4 regions of the Viridibacillus sp. FSL R5-0888 genome follow, and region 4 is predicted to be linked to each of the others. Evidence: riboswitches for the same ligand, from Rfam matches in the RefSeq annotation. Region 4 holds a riboswitch; each other region holds the start of a gene.
The links. A riboswitch is a leader RNA that binds a small molecule or an ion and turns the genes downstream of it on or off. The one in region 4 is predicted to bind S-adenosylmethionine.

Region 1 (7,425 bases), 1.7 Mb from region 4:
TTTATCGTTTATCAATTGCTTTTGAAATGGCATCGCCTGAAAGTTGAATAATTTGGACAATAACAATTAAAATGACAACTGTCGCAATCATAATTGTGTTGTCATAGCGGTAGTAACCAAAGCGAATAGCTAGGTCGCCAATTCCACCGCCGCCGACAATACCAGCCATTGCGGAATATGCGACTAAACTAATAATCGTCATTGTCACACCTTGGATAATACCCGATTTCGCTTCAGGTAATAGCACATCTCGTATAATCATCCACGGTGTTGCACCGACAGCTATTGATGCCTCGATGACACCTTTATCAACTTCACGCATAGACGTTTCTACAAGTCTCGCAAAGAACGGAATGGCTGCTACAGATAATGAAACACTTGCCGCTACGGGACCAATTGTATCTCCAACCAGTATTTTTGTTAGCGGGAACAACGCTACTAATAGAATGATATACGGAACGGAACGAACTAGATTGACGATAAACCCTAAAATTCCGTTAAAAAAACGATTACGTAAAAATAAACCTTTGCTTGTAACAAATAGTATAATTCCAAGTGGTAAACCAATAATTAGTGAAATGCTAAGTGAAATACCAATCATCAGTAACGTTTCACCAAATGCTTTCCAAATGTCTGGAAGCATACTAATAAAGTGCTCGAAATCAAATAGCATTGTTAATCACCTCCACAAACGCACCGCGTCCTTCCATATAAGAAATAGCTCTCCCTACATTATCCGGTTGACCTTGTAGCTCCATTAAGAAAATGCCAAGAGGTTTTTCTTGAATATATTCAATTGTGCCGTGCAAGAAATTACCACGTACTTCAAAGTTTTGAATCATATCTGAAATGACGCCCTCTCCAGCTACATCTCCTTTGAATAGTACTTTCACAATTTCCCCTGTCACACCTTTAAGAATCGTTGGTGGCAGTTCAAATGATACAACGCTGCTAATAAATTCTTGTGTTAATGGCTCAACCGGATTTGCAAAAACGTCGTAAACTGCCCCTTCTTCAATGACTCTTCCTTCTTGCATAATAACCATTCGATCACAAATTTCTTTCACAACATCCATTTCGTGCGTGATAAGGATGATTGTAATATTTAGCTCACGATTGATCTTTTTTAGTAAGCGTAAAATGGAAACCGTTGTTTTTGGGTCAAGTGCTGATGTCGCTTCATCACAAAGTAGTACGGATGGATTATTTGCAAGTGCGCGGGCAATGCCGACACGTTGCTTTTGACCACCACTTAATTGTGCTGGGTAAACGTCTATTTTCTCAGATAAACCTACCATTTCAAGCAATTCTTTTACACGAGCATTAATCAGCTTCGGTGGTGTAGCCGCTGCTTTTAAAGCAAATTCAATATTTTCGCCAACCGTTTTTTGACTGATTAAGTAAAAATGTTGGAATATCATTCCGATTTTCAAACGCGCTTTACGAAGTTGTTCACCTTTTAATTTTGTTAAATCTTGACCATTTACTACGATACTGCCACTTGTTGGTCGCTCTAATAAATTGATACAACGTAGAAGCGAGCTTTTTCCTGCGCCAGAATAGCCAACAATACCGAAAACTTCACCTTCATCGATTGTCAACGATACGTTGTCTACACCCGTTACCGTACCCTTCTTGGTTTTATATACTTTTGTAAGATTCTGAATCTCGAGCATATTGTATCCCCTCAAATCTGTTTAAATTATGTAACTTCTATAGAAATACTTGGAATTTGCTGTATTAAAAAACGCTTCTTTCGGTTATCTGAAAGAAGCATCGTAAGTGTAAATTGGCGATTTATCTTCCAGAATGTACTCATTCTGTAGGAATTGGCACCTTCCCTTTGGCAGGGGGTTGCCGGACGTCATAGGGCCTATCCCTCGGTCTCTCTAGATAAAATTCAATATTCGTTTGTAAGTTATGAACTAAATATTACTGTGAAATAATGTAGATGTCAAACACTTTTTTGAAACTTTGAATTATTTCAAAATATCTTTATATAATTCAGGACGACGATCATCATATACCGGGATTCGTTGGCGAATTTCATCCACTATAGAGAAATCGACATCGATAATCGCCATTTCTTCATCTTCTCCACCAGTCCATAACACTTCACCCCAAGGTTCAATAACCATCGATTGACCGTTGAAATTTTGTTTTTTATGGCTAATTCTATTTACTGCAATAACAAAACACTGGCTTTCAATTGCACGTGCTTGTAATAACGTTTTCCAATGATCAATACGTGGCGTTGGCCATTGTGCAGAAACGAAAATTACTTTCGCTCCGTTCAATGCATGAAGACGTAACCACTCTGGAAAACGAATATCGTAGCAGATAACACCAGCTGCTGGAATATCACCCAGTTCAAAGTTATTTTGCTTATCGCCAGCTGATAAATACAAATGCTCGTCCATTAGACGGAAAAGATGCGCTTTATCATATTCGCTGACAAGCTCCCCTTTGTTGTTATATACGTACATCGTATTATAGAATTTACCATCTTTTTTCGTTGATACCGAGCCACCAACAATATGAATTTGTAATTCTTCTGAAAGCTTTTGTAGAAAATTCTTTGTGCGTTCCCCGTTCGGATCTGCAAGGTCTTCTAATTTCTCTAAAGCATAGCTAGAATTCCACATTTCGGGAAGAATTGCGAGTTCCGCCCCCTTATCAGCGGCCTCCCTGATAAACTTTTCGACGTTTGTAAAATTTTTTTCGATGTCCCCGAAGGCAACATTTAATTGTATACATGCAATTTTCATAACTCCACCACCTGTAGACATTTTCTTAAAAAGGTTATAATATTTCTCTTATTATTGCGACTATTTTATACATACGTCTATTTTATCCACAAAGTAGTTGTTGTGTATAGCGTTTTTATAAGAAAGATTTTGTGGATAACAAGTTATTAAAGAAAATAATTCAAGGGGGTTTGTTCGAAGATGGAATTTTCAACGAGATTACAACAGTTGCCGAAGCAGTTTTTCGCAACTTTAGTACAAAAAGTAGGTGCCGCAGTTGCGGAAGGTAGAGATGTCATCAATTTAGGCCAAGGAAATCCAGACCAACCAACGCCTCCTCATATTATAAAAGCTATGCAGGAAGCTGTTATTAATCCGCAAACTCATAAATACTCTCCATTCCGTGGCTTGCCAGAATTCAAGGAAGCCATTGCTGAATTTTATGCGCGAGAATACGGCGTTGAAATTGATACAGATACGGAAGTAGCCATACTTTTCGGCACAAAAATTGGTGTAGTTGAATTACCTTTAGCTATTATGAACCCTGGTGATTCAATGCTACTCCCAGACCCTGGTTATCCGGACTATTGGTCAGGCGTAGCACTAGCGGATGTCAAGTTCGATACACTTCCATTACTAGCGGAAAACAACTTCCTACCTGATTACACAACTGTGTCAGATGAGGTAAAAGCTCGTGCGAAATTAATGTATTTAAATTACCCAAACAACCCAACTGGTGCTGTTGCTAATTTATCATTTTTCGATGAAACTGTGCAGTTTGCGAAAGATCACGATATTGCAGTAATGCATGACTTTGCATATGGAGCAATTGGATTTGATAGTGAAAAACCAGTGAGCTTTTTACAAGCTGAAGGTGCTAAAGATGTCGGGGTTGAGTTGTATACTTTATCGAAAACGTATAATATGGCCGGTTGGCGGGTCGGCTTTGCCGTTGGTAACGCAAAGTTAATTGAAGCATTAAATTTAGTACAAGACCATTTATTTGTCAGCCTATTTCCTGCTGTGCAAGAGGCTGGTATTGCAGCACTTTCTAGTTCACAAGATTGTGTAACTGAGTTAGTGGCTATGTATGAAAGCCGCCGGAACGCATTAAAAGTCGCTTGCGATCGTATTGGCTGGGCAGTGACAGCTCCAAAAGGATCATTCTTTGCATGGCTTCCTGTACCAAAAGGATATACGAGTGAAACATTTGCTGATTTATTGCTAGAACAGGCTGATGTAGCAGTTGCTGCGGGTAATGGTTTTGGTGAATATGGAGAAGGGTACGTACGTGTTGGCTTACTTGTTGATGAGGACAGGCTTCATGAAGCAATAACTCGTATCTCAAAACTAAATTTATTTTAAGTATTTATAAACTGAAAAGCTAACTTATCTCATAAGTTAGCTTTTCAGTGCATGGGTTTAATAAATATATCAATAAAACAGTCACATAATCACAGATGGTTATAGATTTAACAAAGAAAATTTCCTAATAAAATGCCCAGCACACATAGCGCTGAGCATTTTTTATATTAAAAAATTACGCCTAGCTCTTTACCTACTTTTTCATAAGTCGCTAAAGCTTCGTCTAGCATTTCTTTTGTATGTGCGGCAGTTGGCATATTACGTACGCGTCCAGTGCCTTTTGGTACAGTTGGGAAGACGATTGATTTAGCGTATACGCCTTCTTCAAAGAGACGAGCAGAAAAGGCTTGAGTTAGTTTTTCGTCACCAATGATACACGGTGTAATCGGTGTTTCAGATGCGCCGATGTTAAAACCAAGTTTTTTCAGACCCGCTTTTAAATAATCGCCATTTTCCCACAGTTTATCGCAAAGTTCTGTTGAATCAATTAACATTTGAACAGCTGCAGTGATTGCAGCAACATCACCTGGTGGTAAAGCTGTTGAAAATAAAAATGGACGAGAACGTACTTTTAACCAATCAATTAAATTCTTCTTACCAGCTACGTAACCACCTACTACACCAATTGCTTTAGACAGTGTACCGATTTGGAAGTCGATCTCTTTTTCTAAACCGAAGTGCTTCACAGTACCTTTCCCTTTACCTGTTACACCTGATCCATGAGCATCATCCACATATGTAATAAGATCAAATTCTTTCGCAATTTCTACGATTTCAGGAAGTTTTGCGATATCTCCATCCATTGAAAACACACCGTCAGTGATGACCATTACTTTATTGTATAAGCCTGATTCAGTTGCTGCTTTTGCTTTGGCACGTAAATCGTCCATGTCAGAGTGATTAAAAGCAATAATTTTTGCTTTTGATAAGCGACAACCATCTATAATAGATGCGTGATTTAGTTGATCAGAAAGGATAGCATCATTTTTATCCATAACAGCCGAAATGGCTGCCATATTACAGTTGAATCCTGATTGATATGAAATGGCTGCTTCTGTACCTTTAAATTCTGCTAGTTTCTCTTCTAATTTAACGTGAAGATCGAGTGTACCATTGATTGTGCGGACTGCTCCAGCACCTACGCCGTATTTTTCGATTGCTTCTTGAGCAATTTTCTTTAATTTATCATTTGTTGCTAAGCCAAGATAGTTATTTGAAGATAGGTTGACCAAATTTTTGCCACGCACTTGAATAACTGAACCGTTCGGGCCTTCTACTGGATCTATTTCGTTGTATAAGCCTTGGTCGCGCAGTTGTTGCAAGTTGTCGTCTACGAATGTGTTCAGTACGTTTGACAAGAATATCATCCTTTCAATTTTCGATAAAAATATTGTAGCATACTTTCATCGTTATTTGTACATCTGAAAAGAACTATTACCAACAGCGATATGAAATTCATTGCAATAACTAGACATACTGTCCTTACAAGAAACACAGTTGTACACTCAGAAAAATTAGAATACTTACTTTTCTAGATTATTTTGATGGAAACAGTACATTCTATTAAGTAATTCATCATTCATAACCTCTTCTAAATTTCTCTGTTATGACTCACTCATCTTATTCTAGAGTACTAAAAAAGTGAGTAGACAATTATCTACTCACTTTCTACTTATTTCGTTAACTCTGAAAATGTTACTTGTTCTTCGCCAATACATTTCAATAATAATTTGCGGCTATACGCAAGCGAAAATTGAACAATAGGACCAAGACCAAATGCCATAAGGACAGTACCAAGACCTACAGGACCACCAAGTAACCATCCTGCTACAGCAACTGCAATTTCCATAATTGTACGGGCTTTAGTAATACTTAAACCCAGCTTGTCTACAGCTAAAAGCATCAAGCTATCACGAGGACCTGCCCCAAGATTTGCTGAGATGTACATTCCGCCACCTAAACCTATTAAAATAATACCGATTACGAAGCTAAGAAATTGTAGTGCTAAATGATCAACATCAGGCAATAACCAATTGAAGAAATCAATAAAAATACCGATACACACCATATTGATAAAGGTCCCTATCTTAGGCAATTGACGAGTACCAATTGCTGTAATACCAATAATAATTATGCCAGTAATAATTGACCAACTACCAATGGAAAAACCGAAGTTTTTGAATAGACCTATATGCAGTACATCCCATGAGCCTACCCCAAAGGTTTGCCCTTTAATTGTTAACGAAACACCGAGCGCAATGACGATAAGTCCCGTCATAAAAAATCCCCAGCGCCAACTATTTATTTTATTCACTAGAATCCTTCTTTCTACAGAAAAATGAAAAGCCCTCTACGCAACAAGCATAAAGTGGCTTTTCAATGATAACTAAACTATTATAACAAAATTCGTTCCTATTTAAAATAATACTGTCCTAGATTTATATAATAGCTGCGAATTTCGCATCGATGATTTTTGCTAAAACGGCCGGTTGGATACATATTTGCATGCCTATTTTCCCTGCACTAACAAAGATACGGTCAATCGTTTTTGCTGATTCATCTATGAAGGTTGGGAATAACTTTTTCATACCAATAGGCGAACAGCCACCTCTAATATACCCTGTAGTTGGCAATAAATCTTTGACAGGTAGCATCTCTATCTTCTTTTCCCCAACAGCCTTTGCAGCAGCCTTTAGATTAAGCTCTGCTGCTACCGGAATGACGAAAACGTAAAATCTCCCTTTACTAGCTGTAGAAATGAGCGTTTTATAAACACTCTCGACAGGTTGCCCAATTTTACCTGCAACTGAAATACCATCGACTTGACCGTCTGTGATTTCATATTCTGTCAATGAGTATGGGACTTTTTTTTGGTCCAATAAGCGCACTGCATTTGTTTTTTGTACTTTTGCATTTTTAGCCAAAACATTCACTTCTCCTAAGCAATACGATAAAAGCTAGGCTGCGTCACTCTAAATCCTGATTTCGCCATCTGCACATGATATGAATAGCGAGAAATTGCTCGATCAAATAGACGCTGTTTAAGCTTTTGCTCTAAAGTTTGTGTTGAATTTGTTACTTGCCCAAATTGATTAGTAGAATCTTCTGTTGTAACTGGTTGTTTTACTTTGGTGATTTGATCACGAGTTTGCTGGATTATCTCATTTTCGTCTTCAGTACGTACATCTTGTCTCATTGGTTCTAATGCTGAATGGTGAACTCTCTCTAACACTCCAGTTGTTTTTTCGAGCGTAGCACTAGTAGAGGAACGCATTTTCTCAATAACCTGACTAACTGCAACTGAGGTCTCAAC
Region 2 (7,425 bases), 580 kb from region 4:
CACATTTAGGACATGTTTTCCCAGATGGTCCTCAGCCAACAGGGTTACGTTATTGTATTAACTCTGCTGCCTTGAAATTTATACCTAAAGATAAATTACAAGAAGAAGGCTATGGTGAATATTTAAAATATTTTGATTGAAAATGAAAAAGGCAATCCACATTTTGTGGGTTGCCTTTTTTTGTGTAGAACTCAGAGAATAGACTACAAAGTGTAGTTTACTACTGAATTAAATATAAAGAGAGCGACAAACAATATTATGGTTGTTATGCTCATTGGAAGATCGGGATGTAAATTTATTAAGTATTTATTCGTGCGTCAATAGTTCTCTAGAGGTTCTTTTGAATTTTCATTGCTTTTATGATATAAGATTACGGTGATCAGTATAATTCCAGCTGCTATCCAGATGGAAGTTTTTCCTAGATACGTACTAAAGAAGGTCCCAATTAAAGCACCACTTATAAAGGAAAGAATAATAGCAGTAAAATCATTAAATTTCCGCATCGATTCTGAATCATGTTTCACGAATGCAGCATAAGAAGCTTGAGCTGCGGTTCTTAGATTCCCTGTTGTTATGGTTGAATTGTAACTCCATTTTTCCAGTTTGTTGAAGGTGGCAATTTGTAAGGAAGACACAAACGCAATGCACATGGTGATAAGCATATTTGGCACACTAGTAGGTAACCATCCGACTATAAATAAAATCGCGAATTCCAAAAGTAAAACAGCTCGTTTGTGGCTAGTATGTTTATCTTTTATATATTCTGCTACCAAGACTCCAGCTATAAAAGCCAAAAAGGGCGGTATATTAAGAATGGCACCGTTATATTCCGTACTTGCAGCTCTCACCGCAAATAATACCATATTCCCTGTTTGTGCCGTCGCAAACACTGCGTCCCTCGTAATATACGTATAAGCATCTAAAAATCCTCCAACTAAAGCTAATATCATGCCCATAATCAATGAATTAGGTGATAAAGCGAGTAAGTTTTTCGTTTTATTTCCCATTTGGTTTATCTCCTTATCAAAGATGTCCTGTTTTCCCAATATGAAAATTCGTTTTCTTTTTTTGTAAAAGAAAAGTCGCATGAATAATTATAGCTTTACCTCACAATTTTCATTTATTCTGTTTCAGAAATATTTTCGATTTAACTGCTGAGTACCATTGCAGACGATCTAAGTTTTTCAATAGGAAGCTTTTTCTGATGAAACTATAGCTGAATTTTGGAATTACTGTAATGAATAAACTGCATTTAAATAGAAAAAAACGCTCCACCAAGTTAGTGGAGCGACTCATACAATCATCTATTTATTGCCTACAACAGTAAGTTCTTTCGCTTTTACAAATGCTTGCTCAAAATCAGCAATTAAATCGTCGATATTTTCAAGGCCTACAGAGAAGCGTAAAAGACCGTCTGTAATACCACGTTTTTCGCGTTCCTCTTTAGGAATAGCTGCGTGACTCATTGTGGCTGGATATGAGAGAATTGATTCTACGCCACCAAGACTAACTGCGAAAATCGGAATTTGAACATGTTCAACAAACGCTTTAGTGATTTCGCGATTAGGTAATTTAAATGACAATACAGCTCCAGCACTTTTTGCCTGTTTTGCATGGATGTCATGACCTGGATGCGATTTCAAGCCAGGGAAATGAACTTCTTCTACTAATTCGTGAGCTTCTAAATAATTTGCAAGTTTTGATGCGGATGCTGTCGATTGTGTTAAACGTGCATTTAACGTTTTAATACCTTGAATTAATGAGAAGGAGTCTTGTGCGCCTAAAATGGCACCGAATGAGTTTTGCATGAAGTAGATTCGGTTACCAAGCTCTACGTCCTTTGTTACCGCAAGCCCTGCAATAATATCGCTATGTCCTCCTAAAAACTTAGTGGCACTGTGTAACACTACATCTACACCAAGGTCTAATGGACGTTGGTATAAAGGTGTCATAAATGTGTTATCTAAAAATGTTAGAGCACCATTTGCCTTTGCAATAGCTACAACCCCTTCAATATCTGTAATACCTAGAAGCGGGTTAGCTGGAGTTTCTATATATAACACCTTTGTATTTGGACGTATAGCCGCTTCTACTGATGTTAAATCAGAGAAGTCAGCAAATGTATGCTCAACGCCAAATTTCGTTAACACTTGTGTCACAAAACGGTATGTTCCACCGTACACTTCAGATGTCACAACAATATGGTCGCCAGCTTCTAATATCATAAATGCAGACGCGATGGCCGCAATACCGGAAGAGAATGCAAATCCGCGTGCCCCTCCTTCAAGTTCAGCAATCGTTTTCTCTAATGCATCACGAGTTGGATTACCAGAGCGACTATAATCATATGGACCAAACGAATCGAAATGCTCTTGATCAAAAGTAGATGATAAATATATTGGAACATTAACTGCACCTGTTTTTTGCTCGTAATCACCGCGAGTAGAAGCAGTGATTAAACTTGTTTCAATGTTTTCATTAATTGAACTCATATGATGACACCTCTTTTTCTAAGATAGAAAAAACTTGTTGTAAATCCGCGATTAAATCTTCTGCTTCCTCAATACCAACTGAGAAACGAAGTAAGGAGTCATCAACACCGCGAGCAATTCGTTCTGCTTCAGGAATATCCGCATGTGTTTGTGTAGTAGGATATGTGATAAAGCTTTCAACACCACCCAGGCTTTCAGCGAAGACGATTAACTTCAAGTTTTCTAAAAACTTACCAACCCATTCACCTTTTTGTAAACGGAAGGAAATCATTCCACCTTTACCAGCAAACAGAACGTCTTTTACTAAAGGTTCTTGTTCTAAATAAGCCGCGATGTGCTTAGCATTTTCAGTATGTTGTTTCATGCGAAGGTGTAATGTTTTTAATCCACGTAGCAGTAACCATGAGTCAATTGGAGCAAGCGTTGCACCTGCAGCATTATGGTTTGTGAATAGTTTTTCGCTAAGCTCTTTACCCTTACTTACAACAAGACCCGCTAGAACATCATTATGACCACCGATGTATTTAGTTGCACTATGTATAACAATATCCGCACCTAGCTCGATTGGGCGTTGATAGTAAGGTGTTAAGAAAGTATTATCAACAATTAATAATAAACTATGCTTTCTTGCAAGCTTAGCATAAAGTTCAATATCAAACTCCTGCATTAATGGATTGGTTGGTGTTTCAATGAAAATAGCACGTGTATTTTCATTTATTAAACCTTCAACCTCTGATACAGAAGAGAATTTTGCATAATGAGATTTGATTGCATATTGTTCTTGGTATTGACCGAGTAAACGGTATGTACCACCGTAGATATCCTCAGGTAAAATAATTTCGTCACCCGATTTAAATAGGGATAGAACTAATTGAACAGCTGCCATCCCGCTACTACAGGCGAAGCCAGCGTCTCCAGATTCTAATTTAGCAAAACCTTCTTCTAAAACGGTACGTGTTGGATTTTTTGTACGTGTATAGTCATAACCAGTTGATTGGCCAAGCCCATCATGAGTATAGGCGGTAGAAAGATAGATTGGTGTGTTCACAGCACCTGTTTTGGAATCGGTATGATTTCCCAGCTGAACTAATTGTGTCGCAATGTTTTTGTTTGTCATCATGTCATCATCCTTTATAAAAAAGTAAAAGGCCCTCTAAGGAAGAGGGCCTTCAAAATATGAAGTCAATCTCCTTATCTACAAGACTACGTCTACTGGAATTAGCACCTTGCCGCATTTAGGGTGGTTGCTGAGATATCGACGGGCCAAGTCCCTCCATCTCTCTTGATAAGTAAATATATTCAATTGTTTGAAAGTTAATAATAATGAAATTTTACCATGTGAATATGATAATATCAACCTTATTATGAAGCAAATCTAATTTGAAAAGTTTATAAATTTCTATAAGTGGTACAATTTTTATATGAATATGCTATTATTGCATAGTTGAATTGGAAGGTGACAAGATGAATTTAAATGACATAGCTGTTAATCAGTTATTACTAGAATTTAAATTTGAAGAAGCTCAAATGATGCTAGAGCAAGCAGTAATGGAAAAGAGAGATATACAATCGCTCCATAACTTAGCATGTTTTTATATAAGAGACACAGAAGAATATTATAAAACTTTACCCCTTTTAGCTGAAGCAATTGAAAAACAGCCAAAGCATTATTTTCCTTTTGCTTTACTAGGTGAAATTTATTTGCGAATGGAAAAATACATTTCAGCCATCAGGATTTTAGAATATGCATTAAAAATGAAAGATACTGAAGTAGTCCATGCGAACTTAGCAGCAGCATATTTTAATATGAACAATTTTGAAAAGGCAGCAGAACATTATAAAAAGTCCGCAACTGATGGCGATTTTTTGAAATATGCGGAAATGGTTTCATACTTACAGTTAGATGATCACGATTCTGTACTTAAAACACTGAGAAAAGTTAATGAAAATGATGAAAATTATATGGGTGGAGTAAACGTGGCTGAACTTTTTGCTCAAATCAACTATTTTGATGAAGCAATCCCGTTATTTGAAATGGGATGGAGAGAAATAGTTAGATCATATGAATGGGTAGAACATTATGTCTACTCACTCATTCAATTAGGTAGAGTAGAAGAAACCGCAGATATTATAGACCAGATGAAGACAGAAACGACTGATGAAATTGTAGAAAGCAAAGTAAGGGCGATGGATGGAGAATTCATAGAGGGGAATATTGAAGAAACCATTATGGACTTGCAACATACAAATGAAAAATATAATACACTGATTGGTCGTATTTTGAATGGCTACCGTCCTAAAATTTTCTTCGAGCCATATTATGTTTCTCAATGTTATCTTTACGGATGCAAAGTACATGGTAATAAAACGTATGATGAATATGTAAATATGTAAGTGGCCGAGAGAAATGATAATATCTCTGGCCATTTTTGTTTATATAGAGCCTATAACTGAAGTGTATTCATTAATATTACTATAAAAGGTTGTCTTGAAAAGGTGTAGGGTAGGAGGGATATAGTATGAACTTAGTAAATTTTTATAAAGCGAAATCAATAGTGGGAAATAAAAAAACTTGCAATCTCATTAGAGTTTGCAAGTCATTTAGTGGAAAAGTTATACTTTGAATTCCCCAACCACTTTTCGTAACTCATCTGCCTGATGAGATAGTTCAATCGCTGATGCTGTAATTTCTTGCATTGAAGCAGAGCCTTCTTCTGCAGAAGCTGCTGAACGCTCTGTACTCATAGCTGTATTTTCAGCAATTTGATTTACTTCTATAAAGGATACAGCCACTTCTTGGCTATAGCTTAAAGTTTGCTCAATTTGAACTACCATTTTGTTAATAATGGCTACAGTTTCGTTTGTTTGTTTAATAATTTTATCTAAGGAAGCATTTGTTTCATTTGTCACTTCAACACCGCGTATGACGTTTTGTACACCATCATGGTTTTGTGAGACAATAGCTTGTACTTCTGATTGAATTGACGAAACAATCCCGGTTACTTCACGTGCTGCTTTTTGAGATTGCTCTGCTAACTTTCGAACCTCATTTGCAACGACAGCGAATCCTTTACCATGCTCACCAGCTCTGGCAGCTTCAATGGCTGCATTAAGGGCAAGTAAGTTTGTTTGTTCCGAGATTTCAGTAATTGTACGAATAATGGAAGTAATTTCGGATGATTTCTTACCAAGTGCTTCAACGGTTTCTGTCGTATTGGCCATAGTTTCTTCTATTAACATCATAACATTTGATGACTGTTCGACAGTTTTTCCACCAAGCTCAGCAGCGACTTTCATCTGATCTGTTGCTGTTTTCACATGTTCTGCATCTGTACTTAAATAACGAGCCGCCTCTTCTAATAAATTCATCTTTTGAACTGCGTTATTCATCCGTAGCATTGTTTGTTCGCTACCTTCAGCGATTTCGCCTGTTGAATCAGCAATTGATTGAATAATATTCGAATTTTCATCTGCTGAAGCCATTAATTGTTGGCCACTGGCTGAGACGTTCTCCGCTAGTGTACTCACACGTTTTACTAATGCCGAAATGGATGTGATTAACACATTTGTACTATTTGCGATTTCTGCAAATTCATCTTTTGTCTTGACTTTAACCCGTTTTGTCAAGTCACCATTAGCTTGTGCGATATCTAGAATAGATGTATTAATTGCAGCTGTATTACGTTTAATTGAACGGAACAGGATAGTACCAGTTATTATAGTTAAAATAATAGATGATATTGTTAAAATTAAGAAAATTATCATTGCGATTTCTGTTTGTTGTTCAAGTGATTTGATTTGCTCGTTGTTTTTCTTGGTTAGTACGTCATTAATCATTTCAATATGCACATCTATATAACTCATAGCTGTCTTGCCATTTCCAGCGAGAACAAGTTTTTGAGCATTTTCAAGGCCTGAATTTTGGCGTGTATCTATCAGTCGCTTCGAATACTGAATATAATTGTCATAAAATTGGTCAATGGAAGTAATTCGATCTAGCTCTTCTTTACGATCAGAGAATATTTTTTGTAAATCTAATAAATTTGCTTCAATTCGGTCTTTATCTTGACTATACTGTCTTAAGAAATTATCTTTTCCTGTAATAATATAACTTTGTTCAGAGTTTGACAGTTTCGCAATATCCGCAGCTAAACTATTTACTTTCATCTGCTCTACTAGATTTTTCCCTGTGAACACCTTTAATTCATTTTGGAGGTTAGACATATTTGAATAGGAAACAACAAGCATTGCTGATAGAATAATGATGAGTATAAAGAAGTTAATAATGATACGGCCACGAATCATTTTGAAAAAGTTCGATTGAATAGGTCCATGAACTTCAATGTTTTTTTTCTTCTTTTTCATTTTGAAAAATGAAGCTTTTGAAACTGATGACTTGTTAGTGCTTTGATTATCACTTCTCTTAACAATTTCACTACTTCTTTTTGATTTTTTAACCAATTTGTCACCAACTTTCCATATTTCTATTGAATAATGTTCATTTTACTTCTTTGTGAAAGAATATTCTATACTTTTCGAAAAATAAATCATTACTATGTAACTATTAGGAGGGAGATATTTATGAATCATTCGTTCTACAGTTATGTTCAATCATTTCGTGGTGGTGGAAAATATGATGAGAAATCTACGTTTGCAGAAGCGGCTTTTCACGATCATAGCTTTCCTAAACAATCAACAGATTTTCATCTACTTTCGAGATATGTCGAAGAAAAAGCAGATGAAGAAATGAGTGCGCGCGTTTTTGATGAGCTTTGGTATTTATATGAGTTAAAATATAAATAAAATAAGTAATAATTTAATAAAAATTGGATATATTGAAAAATGTAAGTTTTTTATAGCTTATTTAAGATAATAATTGTCAGAGGTCAGACTTTCTTGGTACAATGCTTGTAGCATCATAGCCAAATTATAG
Region 3 (7,425 bases), 1.8 Mb from region 4:
ATGCGATATAAGCCGTTAATTCGCGACCTATTAAGTATTGAGAAACAGTTGTTAAAATGAGACTAGCGTGGCAAATTGCTGCAACAGGTTTATTTGCCTCAAAGAAATGAGCAACGATTTTTGGAACATTTTCATTTAATCGAATGTATTCAGGAGCTCTACCTCCAGGGATAATCAATCCATCATACTCTTCAGGATGTACATCCTCAAACGCCAAATGAGATTCAATTAAGTATCCTTTACTCTCTGTATAAGTATCCCAACCAATAAAATCATGAACGACCGTCTGTAAGTTTTTCTTCGATGGAGCAGCTATTTGCACATCATAGCCCTCTTCAAGACAACGATAATAAGGATAATAAATCTCCAAAGCCTCAACGGCATCTCCAGCTAACAATAATACTTTCTTTGACATTACTCATTTCCTCCTCTCAAAAATGGTCTTTCGCCTTCACTTGTATATTCTGAATATATTATCAATTCCCTCTATTACGATAGATTTTTTTAAAAAATCTAATTGTGCCAGTCACGGATACTATTTAAGTTATTAGTATTAAATTGGAAATATTGTTGATATTAAAAAATATAGCGGAATACTGGCGCCAAAAATTAAATTTGATATAATAAAGTATAGTATTTATTAGGAGGAAATGGATTGTCAGTAGAAATTGGTAGCAAGGTACAAGGTAAGGTTACAGGAATCACAAATTTTGGTGCGTTTGTTGAGTTGCCAGATAAGGTCACAGGACTTGTGCACATTAGTGAAGTTGCAGAAGCTTACGTAAAAGATATTAATGACCATCTGAAAGTTGGGGATCAAGTAGAAGTTAAGGTCCTAAGCGAAAAAGAAGGAAAAATTGCCTTATCCATTAAAAAAGCGATTGATAAACCTGTTGAAAATACGTCTTCATATACGAAGCGTCCATATCGCCAGAAAGATAGTCGTCCACGAGGCAATTTCCAACCGAAGGAAACCTTTGAAGATAAGATGGCTAAATTCTTAAAATCAAGTGAAGATAACTTATCTACTCTAAAACGCAGCACCGAGTCTAAACGTGGTGGAAGAGGCGGACGAAGAGGATAATTATAGATAGCAGAAGAAACGCACATCTTTTAAGATGTGCGTTTCTTTAATTTTATGGACCATAGTCACAGACACTACTTTAGTCATTAGAATTAAATAAAGTATATGATCGATATCAAATCTACGAATTAATAAATATTTAATAAGATAAAACTTGAATTGAACAGGTAAATAGTTCTGATTATTGACATTCTATGGATATACATGTAGATTGTTAACTAGTAATTAAATATGTAACTTTCTTATTTAGAGAGATGGAGGGACTGGCCCTTTGATATCTCAGCAACAGACTTTTTTTGCACTGTGCTAATTCCAGAAGCGTAACGCTTGAAGATAAGAAGAGTAAATAGCCATGAAGCCAATCTCTTCTTTCTTTTAAGAAGGGGTTTTTTTGTACCTCGAAAAGCTCAATAAAAAATACAAATTTAACTTCAGAGGGGTTGTCTAATTTGACTAATACAGTAACTAAAGCACCATTTCGAGCAGACCATGTAGGGAGCTTTCTTCGCCCACAAGTACTTAAAGATGCAAGAGCACAATATCAACAAGGTCAGATCACTAAAGAAGAATTACGATTAGTTGAGGATATAGAAATTGCTAAGCTTGTTGAAAAACAAAAAGAAGTTGGTCTATCTGCTGTAACAGATGGTGAATTTAGAAGAAGATGGTGGCATTTAGACTTTATCAGAGCGATTGAAGGGATTCGTGTTTATGAAATAGACCTTTCGGGTGCTTTTAATGGAGCGATGAAAAAAGCGGAGGCATACATGGTCGATTCGAAATTAAAGTTCCCTAAAGAACATCCATTTTTAGAAGACTTTAAGTATTTGAAAAGTATTGCCGGTGAGCATGTTGCTAAAATTACAATCCCAGGACCTAATATGATTTTTTACTCGGGTGTAGTTGGAAGCGAACCGTATTTAAGCAATCCTACATATGCTTCACTCGATGAGGTAGCTAAAGATATTAGTAAAGTATATCAAGATGCGATTCAAGCTTTTTATGAAGCAGGGTGCCGCTACTTACAATTAGATGATACAAGCTGGGGAGCTTTGTTCAGTGATGTTTTCCGAGATAAGATAAAAGAGCAGGGATTTGATCCAGATGAATTAGTAAAAAAGTTTGCTGATATTACTGTTGAAGCAGTAGCAAATAAACCGGAAGATATGACGGTTACGATCCATATTTGTCGAGGGAATTTTAAATCATCATGGTTATATCAAGGTGCGTATGAGCCGATCGCAAAAGAACTATTCTCACGTGTGAATGTGGATGCCTTTTTCTTAGAATTTGATAATGAACGATCAGGAGATTTTAATCCATTACGATTCATTAAAGATCAACATGTCGTTTTGGGATTGATTACTTCCAAGACTTCTGAACTCGAAGATGAAGATGAAATTAAAGGAAGAATCGAAGAAGCAACGAAATATGTGAATATCGATCAACTTTGTTTAAGTCCACAATGTGGTTTTGCCTCTACTGAAGAAGGCAATCTATTAACTGAAGAACAGCAATGGGAAAAATTACGTCATGTTGTACGTATCGCTAAAGACGTTTGGAATAAATAGATTTTAAAATAAGGACTATCTACAAAAGTCAGCTATCAGACTATTGTGGGTAGTCCTATTTACCATTATGGATGTATAAAAACCGGAGTTCCTATTGGAATAATACTTGCTAACTCTTCTACATCCTCATTATGCATACGAATACAGCCGTGAGATACGGCCTTACCGATTGAGCTTGGATCATTTGTGCCGTGAATTCCATACGTATCTTTTGATAAGCTCATCCACATTGTTCCAAATGGGCCTCCTGGGTTAGGTGCTTTATTAATGATAATAAAATTTCCTACAGGTGTATTGGTTAACATTTTTCCAACCGCAATAGGATATTGCTTTTGTAAAATACCATCTTTATATAATCTAAGCCAACGATTGTTGAGTGAAACATCAATTTGATATGGAATTGTATTAGGATCAGGAAAACCTGGAATAACAATAGGTTGGCCAATATAAAGTACATTTGGATTGATAGATGGGTTCGCGCTTATAATTGCGGATAGCGGTGTGCGATAATCTCTAGAAAGTTGAAACAGTGTTTCACCTGGTTTAACCGTATGAATCAGTGTAATCACCTCCGAAGTTGTTACAGTACATTATATGTTTGTTATATAGGGAGTTTCATAATGACATATTGACATTCACAATTTTTTTAGAAGGAATGGCAGAAAAGGTAAAACTGCTGACAACTATAAAATTGGTCTTTAGTAGGATTAATGACACTTTAACCAGTTGAATGCATGCTCCATGAGCTACTTCAAGATTTCCTCAAAGAAGAATCCTCAACAATGACTCATTATTGGGTATCATTATTTCTCTAATTTCATACTATGTTATAAATCAGGCTAAGAATGGAGGGAAGGCTATAGACATTTTAAGTAAGTTTAAAGTTTATCGTGAAGAAGAAAACAGACTGAAATGGGAAGGCTCGTTTGCGGATTACTTAAACATTGTAAAGGAAAGGCCGGAAGTTGCTCAAACAGCCCATTCACGTGTGTACAATATGATTAAAAGCTCTGGATTAGAAGAAAGAGATGGGCAAAAATTATTTAACTTTTTTGGACAAGAAATTTTCGGGCTCGAATCGGCAATTGAAAGATTGGTAGAGGAATACTTTCATCCTGCAGCAAGAAGATTAGATGTTCGCAAGCGGATTTTATTATTAATGGGACCCGTGAGTGGAGGGAAATCTACAATTGTGACATTGCTAAAACGAGGGCTTGAGCAATATTCACGAACAGATGAAGGAGCGGTATACGCAATAAAAGGATGTCCGATGCATGAAGACCCACTCCACCTTATTCCTCACCATTTGCGTAAAGATTTTTATGAAGAGTATGGTTTGCGCATAGAGGGTAATTTATCTCCTTTAAACACGATGAGACTCGAAAAAGAATATGATGGCCTTATTGAAAATGTCATGATTGAACGGATTACATTTTCAGAAGATAAACGTGTGGGGATTGGGACATTTACACCTTCTGATCCAAAATCACAGGACATTGCTGATTTAACTGGTAGTATTGATTTTTCAACGATTGCGGAATTTGGTTCTGAATCAGATCCACGTGCTTACCGTTTTGACGGAGAACTTAACAAAGCAAACCGTGGCATGATGGAGTTTCAGGAAATGCTTAAATTAGATGAAAAGTTTTTGTGGAACTTATTGTCATTAACACAAGAAGGCAATTTTAAAGCAGGCAGATTTGCATTAATAAGTGCTGACGAGTTAATTGTTGCTCATACGAACGAAACTGAATACCGATCTTTTATTTCAAATAAAAAGAACGAGGCACTTCACTCAAGAATTATTGTGATGCCTATTCCTTATAATTTAAAAGTAAGTCAGGAAGAGCGAATTTACGAGAAAATGATTAATGAAAGTGATATGGCGCATGTTCATATTGCCCCTCATGCATTAAAAGTAGCTGCAATCTTTTCTGTTTTAACTAGGTTAGAAACACCTAAAAAGCAAAGTATTGATCTTGTGAAAAAGATGCGTATGTACGATGGGGAAAGTGTAGAAGGATATAACTCAATTGATGTAGAGGAATTGAAAAAAGAATATCCAAATGAGGGCATGAATGGTATCGATCCTCGTTATATAATAAATCGAATTTCATCTGCCATTATTCGAAAAGAAGTGCCATCTATTAATGCATTAGATGTTTTACGCTCGCTTAAAGATGGGCTTGACCAACATGCCTCGATTTCCCAAGAAGATAGGGAAAAATTTATAAATTATATTGCAGTTGCAAGAAGAGAATACGATGATATTGCTAAGAATGAAGTTCAAAAAGCATTTGTTTATTCGTATGAAGAATCTGCAAAAACGCTAATGAACAATTACCTCGATAATGTTGAAGCATACTGTAATAAAAATAAAATTCGAGATTTCCTTACAGGAGAAGAAATGAATCCAGATGAAAAACTAATGCGATCCATAGAAGAACAAATAGGAATTTCGGAGAATGCGAAGAGGGGATTCCGAGAAGAAATTTTGATTCGTATTTCGGCTTATGCAAGAAATGGAAAGAGATTCGAATATCATTCTCATGAAAGATTACGTGAAGCAATTCAAAAGAAACTGTTTGCTGATTTAAAAGATGTTGTGAAAATTACAACGTCCTCAAAAATGCCTGACGAATCTCAGCTTAAAAAGATTAACGAAGTTGTTGCAAGGCTTATAGATGAACATGGATATAATTCAACTTCAGCAAATGAATTATTGCAATATGTAGGCAGCTTACTGAATCGTTAAAGTTAAGAAAAGCGTCTAGTTACCCCGAAAAGAGCTGGACGGATGCCCTTTAGCGATTTGAAGGGAGCATGGCGCATTCTTCTAGACAGCTATTACAAAACGTATATTATCTTTTCTTTTTAAATAAGGGGTGTCCAGATAAACTTTAGGGCACTCTTTTTTTTTTACAAAAAGAAGTTAAACAATTCTAAAAACTAACATATTATAAGAAAAGTGCCTTTCAATTTTAAGGGGTTTCATATAAGAAGTAAAACTTACAGGGAGCCGTACTTAATAATGCAATATCAAGAAATAACGGTCTTTTGATTATGATGTAAAGTCGGTTGCTAATAGTCTTAGGCGAATTTGATTTTATAGATGGGTGAGGATAAAAATGAGCGAAAACCAGGATAAGCGCTTTGTCATCTCTCAGGAAAATTGGTCCCTCCATCGCAAAGGGTACCAAGATCAACAACGCCACATGGAAAAAGTAAAAGATGCAATTAAAAATAATTTACCAGATTTAATAAGCGAAGAAAGTATTGTTATGTCAAATGGTCGTGAGGTTATTAAAATTCCTATACGATCTCTAGATGAATATAAAATTCGTTATAACTACGATAAGTCAAAACATGTTGGTCAAGGACAAGGTGATAGTCAGGTAGGCGATGTAGTAGCAAGAGCTCCAAGTCAAGGGGATAAAGGTAAAGGTGCAGGAAACGGTAAAGAAGCAGGTGACAAACCTGGAGAAGATTACTATGAGGCAGAAGTAAGTCTTGAAGAAATAGAGAGCGCCTTATTTAAAGAGTTAGAGTTACCTAATTTGAAAGAAAAAGAAATGGCAGATATCACAACCGAAAAAATTGAATTTAACGATATTCGGAAAAAAGGTCTTATGGGTAATATCGATAAGAAGCGTACAATCTTAAATGCGATTAAACGTAATGCCATAAAAGGAAAAGCAGAGATTACACCAATCCATAATGACGACTTACGTTTTAAAACATGGGATGAAGTGACAAACCCTGAATCAAAGGCAGTAGTCCTAGCGATGATGGATACAAGTGCCTCGATGGGCAATTTTGAAAAGTATTGTGCAAGGAGTTTTTTCTTTTGGATGACAAGATTTTTACGTTCCAAATACGAAACAGTTGAAATTGAATTTATTGCTCATCATACAGAAGCAAAAGTAGTATCAGAGGAAGATTTCTTTTCAAAAGGAGAAAGTGGAGGAACACTTTGTTCATCCGCCTATATAAAAGCTTTAGAACTGATTAAACAGAAATATAATCCAACAAGATATAATATTTATCCTGTTCATTTTTCAGATGGAGAAAATATGTCGACTGATAATGAAAAGTGTATGAAATTAGTTCAGGATCTAATGAAAGTATCCAGTATGTTCGGGTACGGAGAAGTAAATCAACATAATCGTTTTTCGACATTAATGTATAACTATAAAAAAATTGAAGATCAGAAATTTCGCCACTATATATTGAGACATAAAAGTGACGTTTATGAAGCATTAAAAAGCTTTTTCCAAAAAGTTGAGTCTTAAGCGAGAGACGGATGGTGCCAAGCACTCATTTCCTAATAATAGACACGGGGGGATTTAGATAAATGGAAAAAGAGCTTCACCAAGCGATTGATGAAATTACGGAAATTGCGACTGGGTTTGGTCTAGACTTTTACCCGATGCGTTATGAAATATGCCCTGCAGATATTATTTATACATTTGGAGCATACGGTATGCCTACTCGTTTTTCCCATTGGAGTTTCGGTAAACAATTTCACAAAATGAAGCTGCAGTACGATTTAGGTTTAAGTCAAATTTATGAGCTTGTCATTAACTCCAACCCTTGTTATGCATTCTTACTAGATACAAATAAGTTAACACAAAATAAGCTGATCATTGCGCACGTTTTAGCGCACTGTGACTTTTTCAAGAATAACGTTCGCTTCTCTAATACAAGACGAGATATGGTTGAGAGTATGACAGCTACGGCTGAACGAATAGCCAACTATGAAATGCTCTA
Region 4 (7,425 bases):
CCCGTAATCGGATCTAAGCCGAGCATAGCATTTAATCCTAGACCAGCTCCTGCAACGTTACCAATATTAAATGCTAGACCACCAATAACAATCATGATGGCTAATACCATACCTAAACCAGGAAGTACTTTGTTGGCAATCTCTTGACCACGCATACCTGATACTGCGATGATACGCCAAACATTCATTTGAGCGAAGACATCTAAAATAAGTGAAACTAAAATAACAAAGGCAAAACTAGCACCTAATTGTTGTGTAAAGACCGTCGTTTGTGTTAAAAACCCTGGTCCAATCGCTGATGTTGCCATAAGGAAAGCAGCTCCTAATAAGACGCTGCGTCCTACTTTCTTTCTCCCTTGCCCTTGATCTAAGTTAACCTTTGTCATATGAAAACCCCTTTTTATACGTGAAATGCTTGAACGTTGATGTTGTTTTTCTCCAATGTGTTTCGAATATATTTTGCAAATGCAAGAGCATGTACTCCATCCCCATGGATACAAACAGTGTCCGCTCGCAATAATACTTTCGTTTGTTGTTGAGACTCAATATAGCCTTCTTTGACCATCGTTACGACTTGATTTACAGATTGTTCTTCGTCTGTTACTAAAGCATCTGATTGTGTACGTGAAGTAAGTGATCCATCCGCTTGATATGTACGGTCAGAAAATACTTCATGAGCTGTTTGGAGACCAAGTTTTTCTCCTGCCTTCGTTAACTCACTTCCAGCTAATCCAAATAACACAAGTTCAGGTGAGACATCATAGACAGCTTGTGCTATAGCCTCAGATAATGCCTGGTCTTTCGCAGCCATATTATATAAAGCTCCGTGAGGTTTTACGTGCTGCATTTTCTCTCCACAAGTAGATAAAAACCCTTGTAGTGCACCAATTTGATATACGACCATGTCATAGCCTTCTTGAGGAGTAATTTGCATTGGGCGACGTCCAAAGCCATTTAAATCTGGTAATCCAGGATGAGCACCAATTTTTACCCCTTTTGCAATAGCCATTTTAACAGTTTCCCTCATCACTGTTGGGTCTCCGGCATGGAAACCACATGCTACATTAGCTGAAGTAATATAATTTAAAATCTCTTCTTGTTCCCCTAGTTTGTATTGACCATAACTTTCTCCTAAATCGCAATTCAAGTCTACACGAAACATTTTCTCAGCCCCTTACTAATTCAAAATCAATTTAATGTCAGTTTTTCTAACACAAAATTTATATTATCACTAAATCATTATTCTGAAAACATTTATTTTTGAACTTTCTCACTATAGTGAATTATCAAATGTAAATATCTTACTTGTCATTTACCTTTATGTATCTATATGATTATAATGTTTAAAACGCAAAATGAGGGGTTGTACACTATGGGAGAAGAATTTAAACATGTGAAATTTAAACCTTTAGGAGATTCAGCAGTGATGGTTCAAATCGGAAATACGATTGATCCATCGAACTGTACTATCTTACAAAATTTAGCATCATTGCTTGAGGAACAGCCATTTGAAGGTTTTATTGAAGCTGTTCCAGCATATACAAATATTACAATCTACTACAATCCTTACACTCTTTTTAAGGTTAATGGAAATGTAACATCATATAGCTTTGTATGTCAGTATGTGCAACAACTGATCACTCAAATGACAACAGTTAAACAACACACGCAAAGAGTAGTTGACATTCCCGTTGTCTATGGTGGTGAATACGGCCCAGATTTAGAATATGTAGCCAAAATCAATGGCTTAACGACTGATGAAGTCATTCAATTACATAGTGCGAATGAGTGTCTTGTTTATATGCTTGGTTTTGCACCTGGCTTTGCTTTTATGGGAGGCATGAATGAAGCTATAGCAACACCTCGAAAAGAAACACCTAGACTTGCCATTCCCGCACTTTCGGTTGGGATTGCAGGTAAACAAACGGGAATTTATCCATTTGAAACACCTGGTGGCTGGCAAATTATCGGTCGTACACCACTCGATTTATTTTTACCAAATGAAACACCTCCTTCTCTTTTACAAGCAGGTGATTGTATTCGCTTTAAACCAATATCAGAAAAAGAATACAAACAATTGAAGGAGACAAGATCATGACAGTTACAATCGTTAAACCTGGTTTATTAACTACCATCCAAGATTTAGGGAGATTCGGGTCACAAAAATATGGAGTCATCGTTAGTGGAGCTATGGATGCTTATTCATTAAGAATTGCGAATATTCTTGTAGGTAACCTAGAAAGTGAAGCCGTAATTGAGGTTTCATTATTTGGGACTGTATTACAATTTAATGATGACCACCTAATTGCACTTACAGGTGGAGATTTAACTGCAACGATTAATAACGAACCAACACCACTTTGGCGTCCATTTATTGTGAAAAAAGGAGACGTATTAAAGTTTAAAAGAGCCCACAAAGGTTGTCGTGCTTATGTAAGCTTTGCTGGCGGTATTCAAGTTCCTACTGTAATGAATAGTAAAAGTACATATTTAAAGGCGGGCATGGGCGGATTTGAAGGCAGAGCATTACAAAAGCAGGATGAAGTAATAATCGGACCTTATACTAAAAAAAATAAAGAAATACATCAATATGCAATACAACTAGTAGGTCCTGCTTCGTGGTCTGTAAATTACAACGAATTAATCTCATTAAATCAACAACAAACAATACGAGTGATGCCTAGTACTGAGTGGGATAGTTTTACCACCGAAAGTCAGCAGTGCTTAACAAACAACTCCTACACGCTTTCTACAGAGGCTGATCGTATGGGGTACCGCTTTGAGGGACCAGCATTATCTTTGACAGAGAAATTCGAATTATTATCAGAGGCTGTTACGTTTGGTACCGTTCAAATCCCACCTAGTGGTAAACCGATTATTTTAATGGCTGATCGCCAAACAACTGGTGGTTACCCGAAAATGGTTCAAGTCATTACTGCTGATTTAGCTAGCCTTGCACAGTTACAAACAGGTGCTAAAATTCATTTCGAACTAGTAACATTAGAAGAAGCTCAACAAGCATTAATAGCAAATGAGCAAAAAATAAAAACCATTGCTGCTGCTATTCGCTGTTCTGCAAAGCTTTCTTAATATTAAAAAGAGTGCCTTGTATTGTCCAACTAAAATATAGAAGAACAAAAAGAAAAAGCATGTTTTGAATGAAGATTATTCAAAACATGCTCTTATTGTTTTTTATTTAATCTTTTTGTTAATAGAATGATTAATCAATATACTTATAACTCTAATGTCATAAATACACTATTCGGATCCTCAATGTAATTAGAAAATGGCCTACAATATTGAAACCCATTTTTCAAATACAGCTTCTTTGCGGGTTCAAAAGCCTCCATTGAACCTGTTTCTAAACTTAAACGCTTATAATTGCGGTGCCTAGCCTCTTCAATAATATGCTCAAGCATACGCCCTGCAACGCCTCTCCGTAAGTATAATGAAGAAGTACGCATGGATTTTATTTCACCATGGTGTGCATCCAGTTCTTTTAGTGCTCCGCAACCAATTAATGCACCGCCTTCCCATGCACTCCAGAAAGTAATTTCTGTTTTTTTCAATTCCTCGATAGTTAACGCATGTATACTTTCTGGTGGAGAATTTAGTGCCATACCTTGAAGATGCTCCTCCAACAACGCTTTAACTTCATCTCTTGATAAATCATCAATTTTAATATCCAAAGAGTTCACCTTCAGTTTCAATTATTCATTTGCTAGTATTTTTTAGATGAATATTTAAGGCAGAATAGCAAATGATCGAACTGGGAAGCCAGAAGCCTTCTCAGGTTTAGGAACGATGTTAAAGATGACAGCCCCTTTTGCAGGTAGCTGGTCTAGATTAGTAAGCAACTCTACTTGATATGTATCTTGTTCCAATACATATAGTTCACCTAGTAATGCATTGTTTTGACGGTATAAAATGCTAGAATCCGTATCAAAAGTTTCATGCCCTACTGCTTTGATATGACGCTCTTCAAACAAGAACTTAAGTGCATCTACTGACCATCCTGGTGCATGTGGATTTCCATCTGCATCAAAGTTATTAAATGCTTCAACATCAGGCCAACGTTTGCTCCAATCCGTACGAAGAGCAACAAATGTACCTGCCTCAATTTCTCCGTGTTCGGCCTCAAATTTCAAAATATCTTCAACTGCAATGGTGAAATCATGATTTTCTGCTGCATCTTTAGAATGATCTATTACAACAAGTGGCAATGCAAGCTCTTTTAAATCTAATTCTTCTAAATAACGAGCATCACGAACAAAGTGAATAGGTGCATCTAAATGTGTTCCATACTGTCCAGCAAATGCAAAATTCTGAGCAAAAAAGCCATCATCATGTGAAAATAGAGTTGTTTTTTCTAACCCTTTAAATGCGTTGAAACGTGGTGTTTCTGCTCCAAAAGTATGTGTTAAATCAATCCATTTCTTTTCCTTTAACGTTTGTAGTGCATTGATTAATTCTGTTGACATATCCATCACCTCATCATTTTTTTAAAACAAAAAAACCTCTCCTTGATAAGAAGAGGTTGGCGATACGTCCATGCGCTCTTCTTATCTTCAAGCATACGCTTCTGGAATTAGCACGGTACATCGTCCGTTGCTGAGATTTCATAGGGCCAGTCCCTCCACCTCTCTGGATAAGAAAAAAGTTATTTTGTTGATTCTTAATTTACAACTTTAGAAATCTATTGTCAATGAAAATTTTAGAAAATTCTTTATAATATATGACTCTTATAATCAATTATGATAACTTTTTCTTCTAAATTAAAGGCATCAGATACGATTCTAGCCTCGTTTGATACCAAATACTATCCATCTAGCATCTATATCTTCATTCACATATTCTTTATTGTTGTATTCTATATTACTTAATGAACGAACTATCTTTACATCGGAGTTAATGAATTCCTCTTGCAAATCTTCATGGTTGTTTGTAATCAAGTATGCATGGGTCCATAACCAATCTCCAATCTTTTGTCTAACCAGGTTGACAATTTTAATCCAACAATCCCTCTTCTGAATAGCATAAAAACTCATTTGCAATTTTTTATTGCAAATGAGTTTTCTTCATTGCGTGACAGCTAATCTTTACTTAAATATCACATTTTTTATATTTAATTTAATTATTTTGCTCAAGGAATTGATATATCCCCATCATCTCTCGCTTATTCAACTCACGAATACGATTGAAAATTGGAATATGAGCTACAGCCTCAAGATTTGGACTTTCAGCAACAACATCACTTACTTTGCCAGTTAACCATGTTTGCACGTCTATGCCATCTACGATTTCCTTACGCCCTTCATCATTGATGCCACTTTCATAACAACTAACACATGGTACTGATAATTTATACACACCATCATGTAGTCCATCTTCAGAAATTACTTTCTTCCCTTTACAGAAAGGACATTGATGACTTTTTTTAATCTTATTAATTTGAGTGACAATTTTTTTGTAACCAAACGCTTCATAGACATAGGTAAGCTTTTTATATTTACCATTGGTGAAATACTTATCAATGATCGTTTCTCTCGTTTCGGTAATATTTTCAAAATCACAGATGGTGATCCGATTATTCATGCTGATGGATTCGATATTGCCGCTAATACTGCCCCAAAAAGGTAGTACATTTTGTAAAACCATTTCATAATGGGCAAAGCTTCCCTGCTCCAGTTCAAACATTTTCAAAGCAACCTGTGTTCCCCTAGGTAATAAGGAGACATCTTCAGTCAAAGTCATATCACCACCGACGATAGCTTTTAGTTTTTCTAGTATCTGTAACTTACCAACTGTTTTCAACACTTGATCAATAGGCTGCTGAATAATCTTTCGAATATCCGTGTCGTCAAATTTTAGCTTTTTATGATGGTTTAGCACGGTTCCTTCACAGATTGGACAGGTAATCAACTCTTTAGATGCTTTTATTTGCTCTTTAATAATCGATTTAGATACAAATATATAGCGGCCAATGATTAAATTAAAGCCTTCCCAAATCCTCGAAGCTTTGCCTGCTTTATCATAGAATGACCTTTCCCAATACCCATATAAAAAGGTGTGTTTTTCTGCTTCCGTCATGTCATTAAAACTTTTACTTAAATCCTGACCGAGCTCATTCTTAATCTCATCAAAGAGGAATTGCAATTTTGGATATTGATAGAATTTTAAAACCTTCATCACTTCTGGATGGAATAGGCCATCCCAGAATGGCACGGTTTTGTCCTGAATAACAATATCTATATCAAATTTTTCACTTACTTGGCGCCCAGAGCAGGATGGACAATGGTTTTCTTGATTATAGAAATCAAAGCTATTCGTATTTTTATTGGTCGGATGAGCTGCCACAATATGGTTGATCAAGCCTCCCATTTCATAAAGAAAACTATATTGACTATACAAATGCCGCTCTAAATCAATAGCGATGACGGGTGCAATTGTTTCCGATTCGTATTCACCATAAATCAAACGTGCAATTGATGATAAGCTTTTTAGGATGCCACCCTTATAGACGTTTTCTGCATTTTTAAAATAGGCAATATGATTTTCTTTTAAGTAGTTAACCCCATTTTGTTGATTGAGTGTTGAAGAGATTCGTAATGGAACAACTCTGTCTTCACTGTTTTTTTGACGATAATAGTCTTCATGTCTGACAACATCTAGATGCTCTACAGGTGCAAGCTGTCTTTTACCAAAATCAACGATAAAATCAGAGTTTTCTAGCATATACGCATTATGTTCAATCATTATTATTGAGACAGTTTCATCTTGCAAAATGCTTCTCAGACTATCGATGAATTGATTTAAAATATTTTGTGATAAACCTTTTGAAGGCTCGTCAAAAATAAAAAGCGTATGTGGGTTTCTAGAGTTGGCAAACAGCTCCGAAACTAAATGGACACATTGAAATTCACCAGTCGATAAGGACTGTGTTTTTCTTTCCAACGTCAAATAACCAAGTCCAAGTTTGATCAATAAACTCAAGCGTTTATGAGCGATATCTCCTTCTGGGAGTTCATCAATAATATCTTCAATCGAGCGCTGAAAAATATCATTAATATCTTCACTATATTTTGTGAGTTTCCTTTTTATATCAAGAAACGTCGCAACTGTTGACCTACTCGTAATCGATTGGTTTCGTTCTTGCCCGACCATGACAATTTTATCTTTTGGATATCGCTTCAGAAAGTCTTTGGCCATACATTCATTAACAAGTGTCGATTTACCACATCCTGATTCACCCGTAAACGTTACAAGTCTATTTTGAGGAATCTGAATTTCTGCCATTTGAATATTACGACAGTAAAGCTCTTTGAATTGATAGTAACCTGTTGGCAATGCTTCATTTTGTTCCCAAATGATTGGTTTTGGACGTGGTGATTCTTCAACAATTTTCCCGCCGTATTTACCACTACC

Region 1: linked by a shared signal. The riboswitch ahead of MKY02_RS19535 (methionine ABC transporter ATP-binding protein) and the one ahead of MKY02_RS11310 (cyclase family protein) in region 4 are both predicted to bind S-adenosylmethionine.
Region 2: linked by a shared signal. The riboswitch ahead of MKY02_RS14215 (methionine biosynthesis PLP-dependent protein) and the one ahead of MKY02_RS11310 (cyclase family protein) in region 4 are both predicted to bind S-adenosylmethionine.
Region 3: linked by a shared signal. The riboswitch ahead of MKY02_RS02550 (5-methyltetrahydropteroyltriglutamate--homocysteine S-methyltransferase) and the one ahead of MKY02_RS11310 (cyclase family protein) in region 4 are both predicted to bind S-adenosylmethionine.

Annotation. Positions count from the first base shown of each region.
Region 1 is NZ_JBBPAU010000001.1:3,944,929-3,952,353, forward strand. Features, by position in the region: gene MKY02_RS19530 (methionine ABC transporter permease) at 2-673, opposite strand; gene MKY02_RS19535 (methionine ABC transporter ATP-binding protein) at 663-1,676, opposite strand; SAM riboswitch class I at 1,795-1,900, opposite strand; gene MKY02_RS19540 (carbon-nitrogen family hydrolase) at 1,980-2,768, opposite strand; gene MKY02_RS19545 (pyridoxal phosphate-dependent aminotransferase) at 2,949-4,112, shown strand; gene MKY02_RS19550 (glycine C-acetyltransferase) at 4,280-5,479, opposite strand; gene MKY02_RS19555 (YczE/YyaS/YitT family protein) at 5,785-6,426, opposite strand; gene ybaK (Cys-tRNA(Pro) deacylase) at 6,551-7,036, opposite strand; gene MKY02_RS19565 (hypothetical protein) at 7,051-7,425, opposite strand, start outside.
Region 2 is NZ_JBBPAU010000001.1:2,848,178-2,855,602, reverse strand. Features, by position in the region: gene msrB (peptide-methionine (R)-S-oxide reductase MsrB) at 1-140, shown strand, start outside; gene MKY02_RS14225 (YoaK family protein) at 318-1,007, opposite strand; gene MKY02_RS14220 (aminotransferase class I/II-fold pyridoxal phosphate-dependent enzyme) at 1,305-2,483, opposite strand; gene MKY02_RS14215 (methionine biosynthesis PLP-dependent protein) at 2,479-3,609, opposite strand; SAM riboswitch class I at 3,681-3,784, opposite strand; gene MKY02_RS14210 (tetratricopeptide repeat protein) at 3,957-4,886, shown strand; gene MKY02_RS14205 (methyl-accepting chemotaxis protein) at 5,106-6,953, opposite strand; gene MKY02_RS14200 (YozE family protein) at 7,074-7,295, shown strand.
Region 3 is NZ_JBBPAU010000001.1:517,839-525,263, forward strand. Features, by position in the region: gene MKY02_RS02540 (DJ-1/PfpI family protein) at 1-415, opposite strand, end outside; gene MKY02_RS02545 (S1 domain-containing RNA-binding protein) at 656-1,084, shown strand; SAM riboswitch class I at 1,324-1,424, shown strand; gene MKY02_RS02550 (5-methyltetrahydropteroyltriglutamate--homocysteine S-methyltransferase) at 1,534-2,655, shown strand; gene MKY02_RS02555 (L,D-transpeptidase family protein) at 2,721-3,215, opposite strand; gene MKY02_RS02560 (PrkA family serine protein kinase) at 3,515-5,410, shown strand; gene yhbH (sporulation protein YhbH) at 5,784-6,947, shown strand; gene MKY02_RS02570 (SpoVR family protein) at 7,010-7,425, shown strand, end outside.
Region 4 is NZ_JBBPAU010000001.1:2,270,508-2,277,932, forward strand. Features, by position in the region: gene MKY02_RS11285 (NRAMP family divalent metal transporter) at 1-386, opposite strand, end outside; gene MKY02_RS11290 (LamB/YcsF family protein) at 401-1,162, opposite strand; gene pxpB (5-oxoprolinase subunit PxpB) at 1,373-2,098, shown strand; gene MKY02_RS11300 (5-oxoprolinase subunit C family protein) at 2,095-3,090, shown strand; gene MKY02_RS11305 (GNAT family N-acetyltransferase) at 3,234-3,689, opposite strand; gene MKY02_RS11310 (cyclase family protein) at 3,744-4,481, opposite strand; SAM riboswitch class I at 4,560-4,655, opposite strand; gene MKY02_RS11315 (ATP-binding cassette domain-containing protein) at 5,131-7,425, opposite strand, start outside.